3 regions of the Paracoccus sp. R86501 genome follow, and region 3 is predicted to be linked to each of the others. Evidence: riboswitches for the same ligand, from Rfam matches in the RefSeq annotation. Region 3 holds a riboswitch; each other region holds the start of a gene.
What was found. Region 3 has a riboswitch for thiamine pyrophosphate ahead of thiD (bifunctional hydroxymethylpyrimidine kinase/phosphomethylpyrimidine kinase). Riboswitches for the same ligand answer to the same signal wherever they lie in the genome.

Region 1: another riboswitch for thiamine pyrophosphate. It lies ahead of SJY40_RS14410 (thiamine ABC transporter substrate binding subunit); the one in region 3 lies ahead of thiD (bifunctional hydroxymethylpyrimidine kinase/phosphomethylpyrimidine kinase).
Region 2: another riboswitch for thiamine pyrophosphate. It lies ahead of thiC (phosphomethylpyrimidine synthase ThiC); the one in region 3 lies ahead of thiD (bifunctional hydroxymethylpyrimidine kinase/phosphomethylpyrimidine kinase).

The regions. Positions count from the first base shown of each region.
Region 1 is NZ_JAXHPZ010000001.1:2,942,879-2,946,150, forward strand. It holds gene SJY40_RS14405 (thiamine/thiamine pyrophosphate ABC transporter permease ThiP) at 1-407, opposite strand, end outside; gene SJY40_RS14410 (thiamine ABC transporter substrate binding subunit) at 383-1,363, opposite strand; TPP riboswitch at 1,395-1,495, opposite strand; gene mutS (DNA mismatch repair protein MutS) at 1,565-3,272, shown strand, end outside.
Region 2 is NZ_JAXHPZ010000001.1:560,332-563,603, forward strand. It holds gene SJY40_RS02860 (molybdopterin cofactor-binding domain-containing protein) at 1-1,343, shown strand, start outside; TPP riboswitch at 1,419-1,541, shown strand; gene thiC (phosphomethylpyrimidine synthase ThiC) at 1,646-3,272, shown strand, end outside.
Region 3 is NZ_JAXHPZ010000001.1:973,544-976,815, forward strand. It holds gene SJY40_RS04800 (FAD-dependent oxidoreductase) at 1-577, opposite strand, end outside; gene thiD (bifunctional hydroxymethylpyrimidine kinase/phosphomethylpyrimidine kinase) at 570-1,373, opposite strand; TPP riboswitch at 1,439-1,541, opposite strand; gene chrA (chromate efflux transporter) at 1,582-2,871, opposite strand; gene SJY40_RS04815 (DEAD/DEAH box helicase) at 3,100-3,272, shown strand, end outside.

The sequences.
Region 1 (3,272 bases), 2.0 Mb from region 3:
TGCGCCAGAATCACGCCCTGCCAGCCATAGATGCCCAGTTCGGGCAGGCCCAGGGCACGCAGGCCCTCGTTCAGCGCGCCGTTGCGCCCGAAGACCGAGATCAGTCCCATGATCGCCACGATCACCGGCAGGATGAAGGGCGCGCCCAGCAGCGTGACCAGCAACCCGCGCCCGCGAAAGCGCCGCCGCGCCAGCGCCCGCGCGACGGGCACCGCCAGCGCCGCCGACAGCGTGGCCGACAGCGCCGCCTGCCAGACGGTGAAGCGCACCGCGCGCCAGTCCCATTCTCCCAAGCCCGACAACCCGCCCGCCTGCCATGCGACAGCGGCCAGCGTGCCAAGGATCAGGGCCGCAAGACCGGCGGCGACGATGCGACCGGATATCACCCCGCGAAGGCGCGCAGCCATTCGTCCAGCGCCGGCTGGCGCAGGGCTTCGGCCTCGTCCTCGGAATAGAACAGCGTTTTTTCGGGGCGGGGCAGGTCGCGCATGACCTGCGGCCAGTCGTCCTGCGGCAGCTTGGCGGGCAGGGACCAATTGGCCAGCGGGATGGTCTTCTGGAATTCCGGCGTCAGGATCCAGTCCATGAATTGCTGTGCCAGTTCGGGCTGATCGGTCGATGCGACCTGCGCTGCCAGTTCGGCCATGAAGTAATGACCTTCGGGGAAGATGGCGGCCTTTTTGGTCAGGTCGTCTTCCGCTGCAATGTGATAGGCGGGCGAGGTGGTGTAGGAGAGGACCATATCCGCCTCTCCGTCCGTGAACATGCCATAGGATTCCGACCAGCCGCGCGTCACGGTCAGCACCTTGGGGGCCAGCTTGGCCCAAGCCTCGGGCGCGTCATCGCCATAGACCTGCTTGACCCACAACAGTAGCGCTAGGCCGGAAATGGACGACCGCGGGTCCTGGATCACGATCTTCAGATCATCGGGCGCGTCCAGCAATTCCTGAAAGCTGGCGGGCGGGTTTTCCAGCCGCGTTTCGTCATAGATGAACGCCGTTTCGCCCCAGTTATAGGGCAGGAAGATGTCATCGCTCCACTCCACCGGCAGCGACATGTCGGAGGTGTCCTGCCCGTGGGGCGCAAACAGGCCCGACGCGCGGGCGCGGGCGGTGACATCGGTGTTCAGGCCGAAGACGATGTCGGCGTCCGTCCCCTCACCCTCCATCAGCAGGCGGGGCAGGATGTCGCCGGTGACGAAGTCCAGGGTGCAATCGCAGAAGGCCTCGAATTCGGATTTGATCGTCGGGCCGGGGCCCCATTCGCTGGCGATGTAATCGCTGGCATAGACGGTCAGCGCGCGGTCCTGCGCCAAGGCGGGGGTCGCGGCCAGCAGGGCGGTGGCGATGAACAGGGGTTTCAAGGCAGTCTCCTCTCAAACGGGTTTCGAAAGAAAGGACAGCCGTCACCTTCCCTCCGCCGGGTGTCAGCCGGATCAGGTTCAACGGGTCCGCAATTGCGTCTCATCCCATGCAGGGCACCCCGAGGTTGGCCTGAATGTAATGGTTTAACCGCAGCACGCAAGCGGCTAGATACGGGGCCGGATGACAGTGACGGAATACCCATGACCGACCAGCCCACCCCGATGATGGCGCAATATCTGGCGATCCGCGAGGCGAACCCCGGTGCGCTGCTGTTCTATCGCATGGGCGACTTCTACGAGATGTTCTTCGACGATGCCGTGCAGGCCGCAGCCGCATTGGACATCGCGCTGACCAAACGCGGCACGCATCAGGGCGAACCGATCCCGATGTGCGGCGTGCCTGTCCATGCGTCGGAAAGCTATCTGTTGCAGCTGATCCGCAAGGGCTTCCGCGTCGCCATCGCCGAACAGATGGAGGACCCTGCCGAGGCCAAGAAACGCGGTAGCAAGTCCGTCGTGGCCCGCGATGTCGTTCGCCTTGTCACCCCCGGCACCCTGACCGAGGAATTGCTGCTGGAGGCGCGCCGCCACAACTACCTTGCCGCCTATGCGCAGGTCCGTGACGAAGGCGCGCTGGCGTGGGTCGATATTTCGACCGGTGCCTTTCAGGTGATGGAATGCCCGCCCGCGCGGCTGGCCCCCGAACTGGCCCGCCTGACCCCGCGCGAGGTTCTGGCCGCAGGCTATGAATTCGAGGAGCTGGTGCAGGATGCCGGTGCCGCCCTGACCGATCTGCATGCCGGTGCCTTTGACAGCAGCGCGGGCGTGCGGCGGCTATGCGCGCTTTATGGCGTGGAAACGCTGGACGGGTTCGGCAGTTTCACCCGCGCCGAACAGGGCGCGATGGGCGCAATCGTCGATTATCTGGACATGACGCAAAAGGGCAAGCTGCCGCTGCTGCGCCACCCGATCCGCGAAAAGGCCGGCGGCGCGATGCAGATCGATGCTGCCACCCGCCGCAATCTGGAACTGACCCAAGCCCTGTCCGGTGGTCGCGAAGGGTCCCTGCTGGCCGCCATCGACCGCACGGTAACCGCGCCGGGGGCGCGTCTGCTGGAACGACGCGTCAGCGCCCCCAGCCGTGATCTGGCGCTGATCCGTGCACGTCAGGACAGTGTGGCGATGCTGGTCGATGATCCGCGCCTGCTGACCGATCTGCGCAGCGCGCTGGCACGCGTGCCCGATATGGACCGCGCCCTGTCACGTCTGGCGCTGGAACGCGGTGGTCCGCGCGATCTTGCCGCGATCCGCGCTGGGTTGACCCAAGGGGCCGCCATTGCCGAACGCCTGCCCGATGACGCCGCGCCGGTGCTGCGCGATGCGGTGGCCGATCTGACCGGCCATGACGACCTGATCGACCTGCTGGACGATGCGCTGGTGGCGGAACCACCCCTGCTGGCCCGTGACGGCGGGTTTGTAGCAGAAACCTATGACGAAGATTTGGACCAGACCCGCCGTCTGCGTGACGAAGGGCGCGGGGTCATTGCCGGAATGCAGGCCGAATATGCAGCCATGGCGGGTGTCAGCGCACTGAAGATCAAGCATAACAATGTTCTGGGCTATTTCATCGAAACCACGACCACCCATGCCGAACGCATGATGGCCGCGCCGCTGAACCAGACCTTCATCCATCGCCAGACCACTGCCAACCAGATCCGCTTTACCACCGTCGAACTGTCCGAACTGGAAACCCGCATCCTGAATGCCCGCGACCGTGCGCTGGAGATCGAGCGCGGCATCTATGACCGCCTGCGGGCCGCCGTGCTGGACCGCGCTGGACCCATCGGACAGGCGGCGCGGGCGCTGGCCGAGATTGATCTGGCCGGGGCCTTTGCCGATATCGCCTCCG
Region 2 (3,272 bases), 410 kb from region 3:
CCGATGCCTCCAGCGGGGCGATCCTGCCGACCGAGACGCCCGACACCGCCCAAGCCTTCAAGGATGCCGCAGATACGCTCGAGGCGGATTACACCACCTCGACGGTGCTGCACTTCCAGATGGAACCGCTGAACGCCACCGTCTTCCAGAATGAGGACGGCATCTGGGAAACCCATGCCGGCAACCAGTGGCAGTCGCTGATCCTGCCGACCCTGTCGGCGGCGCTTGAGGTTGAACCCGACAAGATCGTCATGCGCAGCTATATGCTGGGCGGCGGTTTCGGGCGTCGCCTGAACGGCGACTACATCGTGCCCGCCGCGCTTGCCTCGAAGCAATTGGGCGGCAAGCCGGTCAAGCTGGTCTTCATGCGCGAACATGACGTCCAGTTCGACAGCGTCCGGTCGCCAAGCGTGCAGAAACTGCGTATGGCATTCGACGCCGACCAGAAGGTCATCGGCATGGATCACGACGCCGCCGCCGGTTGGCCCACGGGCGTCATGGCACCGTCGTTTATGCCCAAGGGCGTGAACGACCAGCCCTATGATGTCTTTGCCATCGACGGTGCCGACCACTGGTATTCGGTCGGTGCGCATAAGGTTCGCGCGATCGAAAACGAACTGGCCAATCAGACCTTCCGTCCCGGCTGGTTGCGCTCGGTCGGTCCGGGCTGGACCAACTTTGCCGTCGAAAGCTTCATGGATGAAGCCGCAGCCAAGATCGGTGTCGATCCGCTGGAGTTTCGCCAGCAGCATCTGATTGCCGAAGGTTACAACGCCGGCACCGCGCCGGATTCGGTCGGTGGCGCATCGCGTCAGAAGGCGGTTCTGGAACGCGTGGCCAAGATGTCGGGCTATGGCACGGCTGATTTGCCTGCCGATACGGCCATCGGCATCGCAACGACCTTCGGTCAAAGCCGCCAGATGCCGACCTGGACCGCAGGTGCCGTTCAGGTGCATGTGGACCGCGAAACTGGCACGGTCGAGGTCCAGAAGATGTGGCTGGCCTTCGATTGCGGTACGGTTGTTGACCCCGATGGGGCGCGCGCGCAATGCGAAGGTGCTGCACTTTGGGGCCTTTCCATGGCGCTGTACGAAGGGACTGAGTTCGAGGATGGCAACGTTCGCGACCTGAACCTTGGCGGCTACACTCCGCTGCGGATGATCGACACACCGGACATGGAGATCGAGTTCATCGACAGCACCGAAGTGCCGGTGGGCTTGGGCGAACCCGGCACCACGGTCATCGCACCGGCCATCGCCAACGCCATCCAGTCTGCCGTGGGCGTGCGCCTGCGCCATCTGCCGATGCGTCCCGACGATGTGTTGGCCGCGCTTAAGGCCTGATACCAACCGCAGGCGCCCGTCACCGCGGGCGCCTGCATCAAGCTGTTGACAGTTCCCCCCGAAATCGCGAACCTGCCCGCACGTCAGGGGAGTCCCGCCTTAAGGGGACTGAGAGGCTGAGTGGGGGCAACCCCGGTGAAGCGACCCTTTGAACCTGACCCAGTTTATGCTGGCGTAGGAAGACCAAAGGCAGCTTCCCCGACCGACGGGGCGGTCCTTTGGGCCGCAAGGTCCGTCATCGGGCCGCGTGGCCCCTTCATCGCTTGTCTTATCCGGGTCGCCCATTTTTGCGGGAGACACTGATGAAACCCAACCCCCAGATCACCACCGGCCCCATGCCCGCATCCAGCAAGCTGTATGTGCCGGGCGCCATGCATGACATCCGCGTGCCGATGCGCCAGATTGCCCTGACAGGCGAGGCCCCGCTGACCGTCTATGACAGCTCCGGCCCCTATACCGACGGGGGTGCGCGGATGGAGATTCAAAGCGGCCTTCCCCCGGTTCGCGGCAACTGGCTGACGGGCAGGGGCGATGCCGAAGCCTATACCGGACGTCCGCTGACCGCCGCCGATAACGGCTTTGTCGATGGCAAGCGCCTGACCCCCGCCTTTCCGCATCAATGTGATCCGCTGCGCGCCACCAAGGGGGCCGTGACCCAGCTGGCCTATGCTCGCGCCGGTATCATCACGCCGGAAATGGAATATGTCGCCATCCGCGAAAATGAAGGCCGCACCGCCGCCTATACCCGTGACGGAGAGGATTTCGGCGCCTCCATCCCCGATCTGGTCACGCCGGAGTTCGTGCGGTCTGAAATTGCGCGGGGGCGGGCGGTGATTCCTGCCAACATCAACCACCCCGAACTGGAACCGATGATCATCGGCCGCAATTTCCTGGTCAAGATCAACGCCAATATTGGCAATTCCGCCGTGACATCCTCGATGGAGGAAGAGGTCAACAAGATGGTCTGGGCCATCCGCTGGGGTGCCGACACCGTCATGGATCTGTCCACGGGCCGCAACATCCACAACATCCGCGACTGGATCATCCGCAACTCGCCCGTGCCCATCGGGACGGTGCCATTGTATCAGGCGCTGGAAAAGGTCGGCGGCATCGCCGAAGATCTGACGTGGGAGATTTACCGCGACACGCTGATCGAACAGGCCGAACAGGGCGTCGATTATTTCACCATCCACGCCGGCGTGCGGCTGCATATGATCCCCATGACGGCCAAGCGCGTGACGGGCATTGTCAGTCGGGGCGGCTCGATCATGGCGAAATGGTGCCTGCACCATCACCGCGAAAGCTTTCTTTACGAGCGCTTCGACGAGATCTGCGAGATTATGCGCGCCTATGATGTGACCTTCAGCCTTGGCGACGGGCTGCGCCCCGGGTCCATCGCCGACGCCAACGATCAGGCGCAATTCGCCGAGCTGGAAACCTTGGGCGAACTGACGAAGAAAGCATGGGCCAAGGATTGTCAGGTCTTTATCGAAGGTCCGGGCCATGTGCCGATGCACAAGCTTAAGGCCAATATGGACAAGCAGCTTCAACATTGCCACGAAGCCCCATTCTATACGCTTGGGCCGCTGACCACCGATATCGCGCCCGGTTACGACCATATCACCAGCGCCATCGGAGCGGCGATGATCGGTTGGTTCGGGACCGCGATGCTGTGCTATGTCACGCCGAAGGAGCATCTGGGACTGCCGGATCGAGACGATGTGAAGACCGGCGTCATCACCTACAAGCTGGCGGCCCATGCGGCGGATCTGGCCAAGGGGCACCCGGGTGCGCAGATGCGCGACGATGCGCTGTCACGCGCGCGCTTCGATTTCCGCTGGCAGGATCAGTTCAATCTGGGCCTGGACCCCGATACCGCGCGCGAGATGCATGACGAGACCATGCCCGCCGATGCCCATAAGGTCGCGC
Region 3 (3,272 bases):
GGACGATCATCTCGCCCCGGACGCCGCGCAGATCGGGCAGGGGGGCGGCCATGCCGCGGGCGTCGATCACCGGGCCTGCCATGTCCTGCGGCTCTGCGTCGGCGGTTTCAATTGCGACATCGCGCGCCTGCAGGATGGCGACCACATCGGCAAGGGCTTGGCGGGGGTTCAGATGCGCCTCGGGCGGGATATGCAGGGCATGGCGGTGATTGGCCAGATCGGGTTCCAGGCCCCTCAACGCCGCGCCGTCCAGCGCAACGTGGCCCGGCGCGCGGCGGGCAAAGCGTGACAGCTCGGCCCGGTCGCGGTCCAGCGCGACGACCAGCGTGCCGCGGCGGGTGACGGTCGTGACCTGCGCCCAGTCATCGGCGGCCTGCGCGCCAAGGCGGGCGATCACGGGATCAGCAGTGACGCCTTCGCAGATCGGGGCCAGCATGCCGCCCGCCCACCACGAACAGCCGTGCGGACCGGGGGGGCCGTTCCGGTCGATGATGCGCGGGTGCCAGCCCTGTTGCGACAGCTGAAAGGCTGCGAACAATCCAGCGACGCCCGCGCCGATGATGGTGATGTCACGCATGGGACCAGACCGAGTGAAAGTGATGCACCGGCCCGTGCCCATGACCGACCGACAGCATATCCGCCGCCCTGATGGCACCTTGCAGATAGCGATGCGCCATGGCGACAGCATCGGGCAGCGGCAGCCCCTGCGCCATGCCCGCCGCGATTGCCGCCGAGAGGGTGCAGCCGGTGCCATGGGTGTTGCGCGTCGGGTGACGCGGGGCGGTCAATTCGACCACCCCGCCCGGCGTCATCAGCAGGTCGAGGCATTCGGCCCCCTCTGCATGTCCACCTTTCATCAGCACCGCCTGTGCGCCCATGCCCATCAGCGCCTGCGCCTGATCCAGACGCTGATCACGGGTTCGGGCGGTGGGGGTGCCGGTCAGGCGTGCGGCCTCGGGCAGGTTGGGGGTCAGCAGGGTCGCGCGGGGCAGCAGCATGTCACGCAATGCGCCGATGGCGCTGTCATCCAGCAAGGCATCGCCCGATTTCGCCACCATCACCGGGTCCAGCACGATGGGCAGGTCGCACCCCCGCAGCCCCTCCGCGACGGCGCGGATGGCATCGACGCCCCCCAGCATGCCCAGTTTGACGGCGCGGATGTCCAGATCGTCGAAGACCGCGTCCATCTGGGCGGTGATCATCGCGGCGCTTGTGGGGGCGACCATGCTGACGGTGCGGGTGTTCTGAGCGGTCAGGGCGGTGACGACGCTGGCGCCATAGACACCAAGTGCCGAAAAGGTCTTGAGGTCGGCCTGGATGCCGGCGCCTCCGCCGGAATCGGAACCGGCGATGGTCAGGGCGATGGCGGTCAAGATGGCCTCCTTGTGCGGTCGGGGGACATGACGGCGCAAGGGGGAACAAAGGGCGGGGCGGGCCCGCGATCATCTGCACCGTTCCCTCCGCCGGTATGACCCGGATCAGGTTCGATGGGTTGGCTGTCGCCTCTCAGCCCCGGTGACGGGGCACCCCAACGGTTTGCATCTGAAGGCTAGCGGGGTGCGGGATCGCCCGCAAGGGGGATCAGGTCAGACCCGCCATCTGCAGCGCGATCCCCGCCAGCGCGGCCCCGCCCAACAGGGTCGCCATGCCAGGACGCAGGCGCAGGGCCACGAACAGGGTGGCCGCGCACAGCAGGGCCGCCACCGGGTCCAGCGAGGCCATGACCGGCGCATCCACCCGGATCGGACCTGCCTGCCACGGGATGGTCTGCGACCAGATCAGGTGGATGGCGAACCAGAGGGCAAGGTTCAGGATGACGCCCACGACCGCGGCGGTGACGGCACGCAGGGCGGCGGACAGGCGGGCGCTGCGGCGCATCCCCTCCATGAAAGGCGCGCCGATGAAGATGAAGGCGAAGCAGGGCGCGAAGGTCACCCATGTCGCCAGCAGCCCGCCCAGCACGGCGGCCAGCAGCGGATGGGCGTGACCTGCGCCATGCGCCGCCATGAACCCCACGAATTGCAGCACCATGATCAGCGGACCCGGGGTGGTTTCGGCCATGCCCAGCCCGTCCAGCATCTGGGTTGGTTCAAGCCAGCCATAGCGGCCCACGGCCTCTTGCCCGACCCAGGCAAGGACGGCATAGGCGCCTCCGAAGGACAGGACCGCGAGGCGCGAAAAGAAGGTGGCGATGTCGGTAAAGACGCTGCCGGGGGGCAGCATGACCAGCGCTGCCACGGGCGCCAGCCACAGCACCAGCGCCCAACCCGCCGCGCGGCGGGCGGCGCCTGCATCCTGCGCGGGCAGGGGGCGGGCATCGGCGGGTGGCATGCTGCCACCCATCAGCGCACCTGCCAGTGCCGCCATGGCGATGACCAGCGGAAAGGGCGCATCCAGCGCAAAAAGCGCGACGAAGGCCGCCCCCGCAATGAGGCGCAGCGCCGGTCCCTTCAGCGCCCGTCCTGCAAGGCGGATCACCGCCTGCACCACGATCGCCAGCACCGCCGCCTTCAGCCCGAAGAAGATCCCCGCCACAATGCCGACGTCGCCAAGCGTGACATAGATCAGGCTGAGCGCCATGATCGCCGCCACGCCGGGCAGGATGAACAGCACCCCTGCGATCAGCGCGCCGCGTACGCCATGCATCAACCAGCCGATGTATGTGGCCAGCTGCTGCGCCTCGGGGCCGGGCAACAGCATGCAGAAGTTCAGCGCGTGCAGGAAGCGATCCTCGTCGATCCAGCGGCGTTCCTCGACCAGGATGCGGTGCATGACGGCGATCTGGCCTGCGGGTCCGCCGAAGCTGAGCGCGGCGATCCGCGCCCATGTGGCGGCGGCATCCTTGATCGGGGGATGGGCTGTCGGGGGCATCGGGGAACCTGTGTTCGGGGGTCGCGGCATCAGGGCCGCGCGACGGGGGCAAGTCAAGGAAAAGCCGAGGGTAAAAACAGTTGAGATCATCGGTGGACTTTGCGCGCCACGTATCATAGGAACCCCTCTTTGGCTCCGCATGTCCGGGGCGGCGGGTGCAGGGTGGGCCGGTCGCAGCGACGGGGTGCCGCTCATCGGGTGAATGACACCCCCCATTTGGCGAATCAAATGACCGAATTGAACTTCCCCGCACCGCTTCAGGCGGCGCTGGCTTCCAAGGGCTATGACAGCCTGACAACCGTGCAATCCTCCGTCGTGGCCGATGACGCTCAGGGGCGCGACCTGCTGGTTTCGGCGCAGACCGGCTCGGGCAAGACCGTGGCCTTCGGTCTGGCGATCGG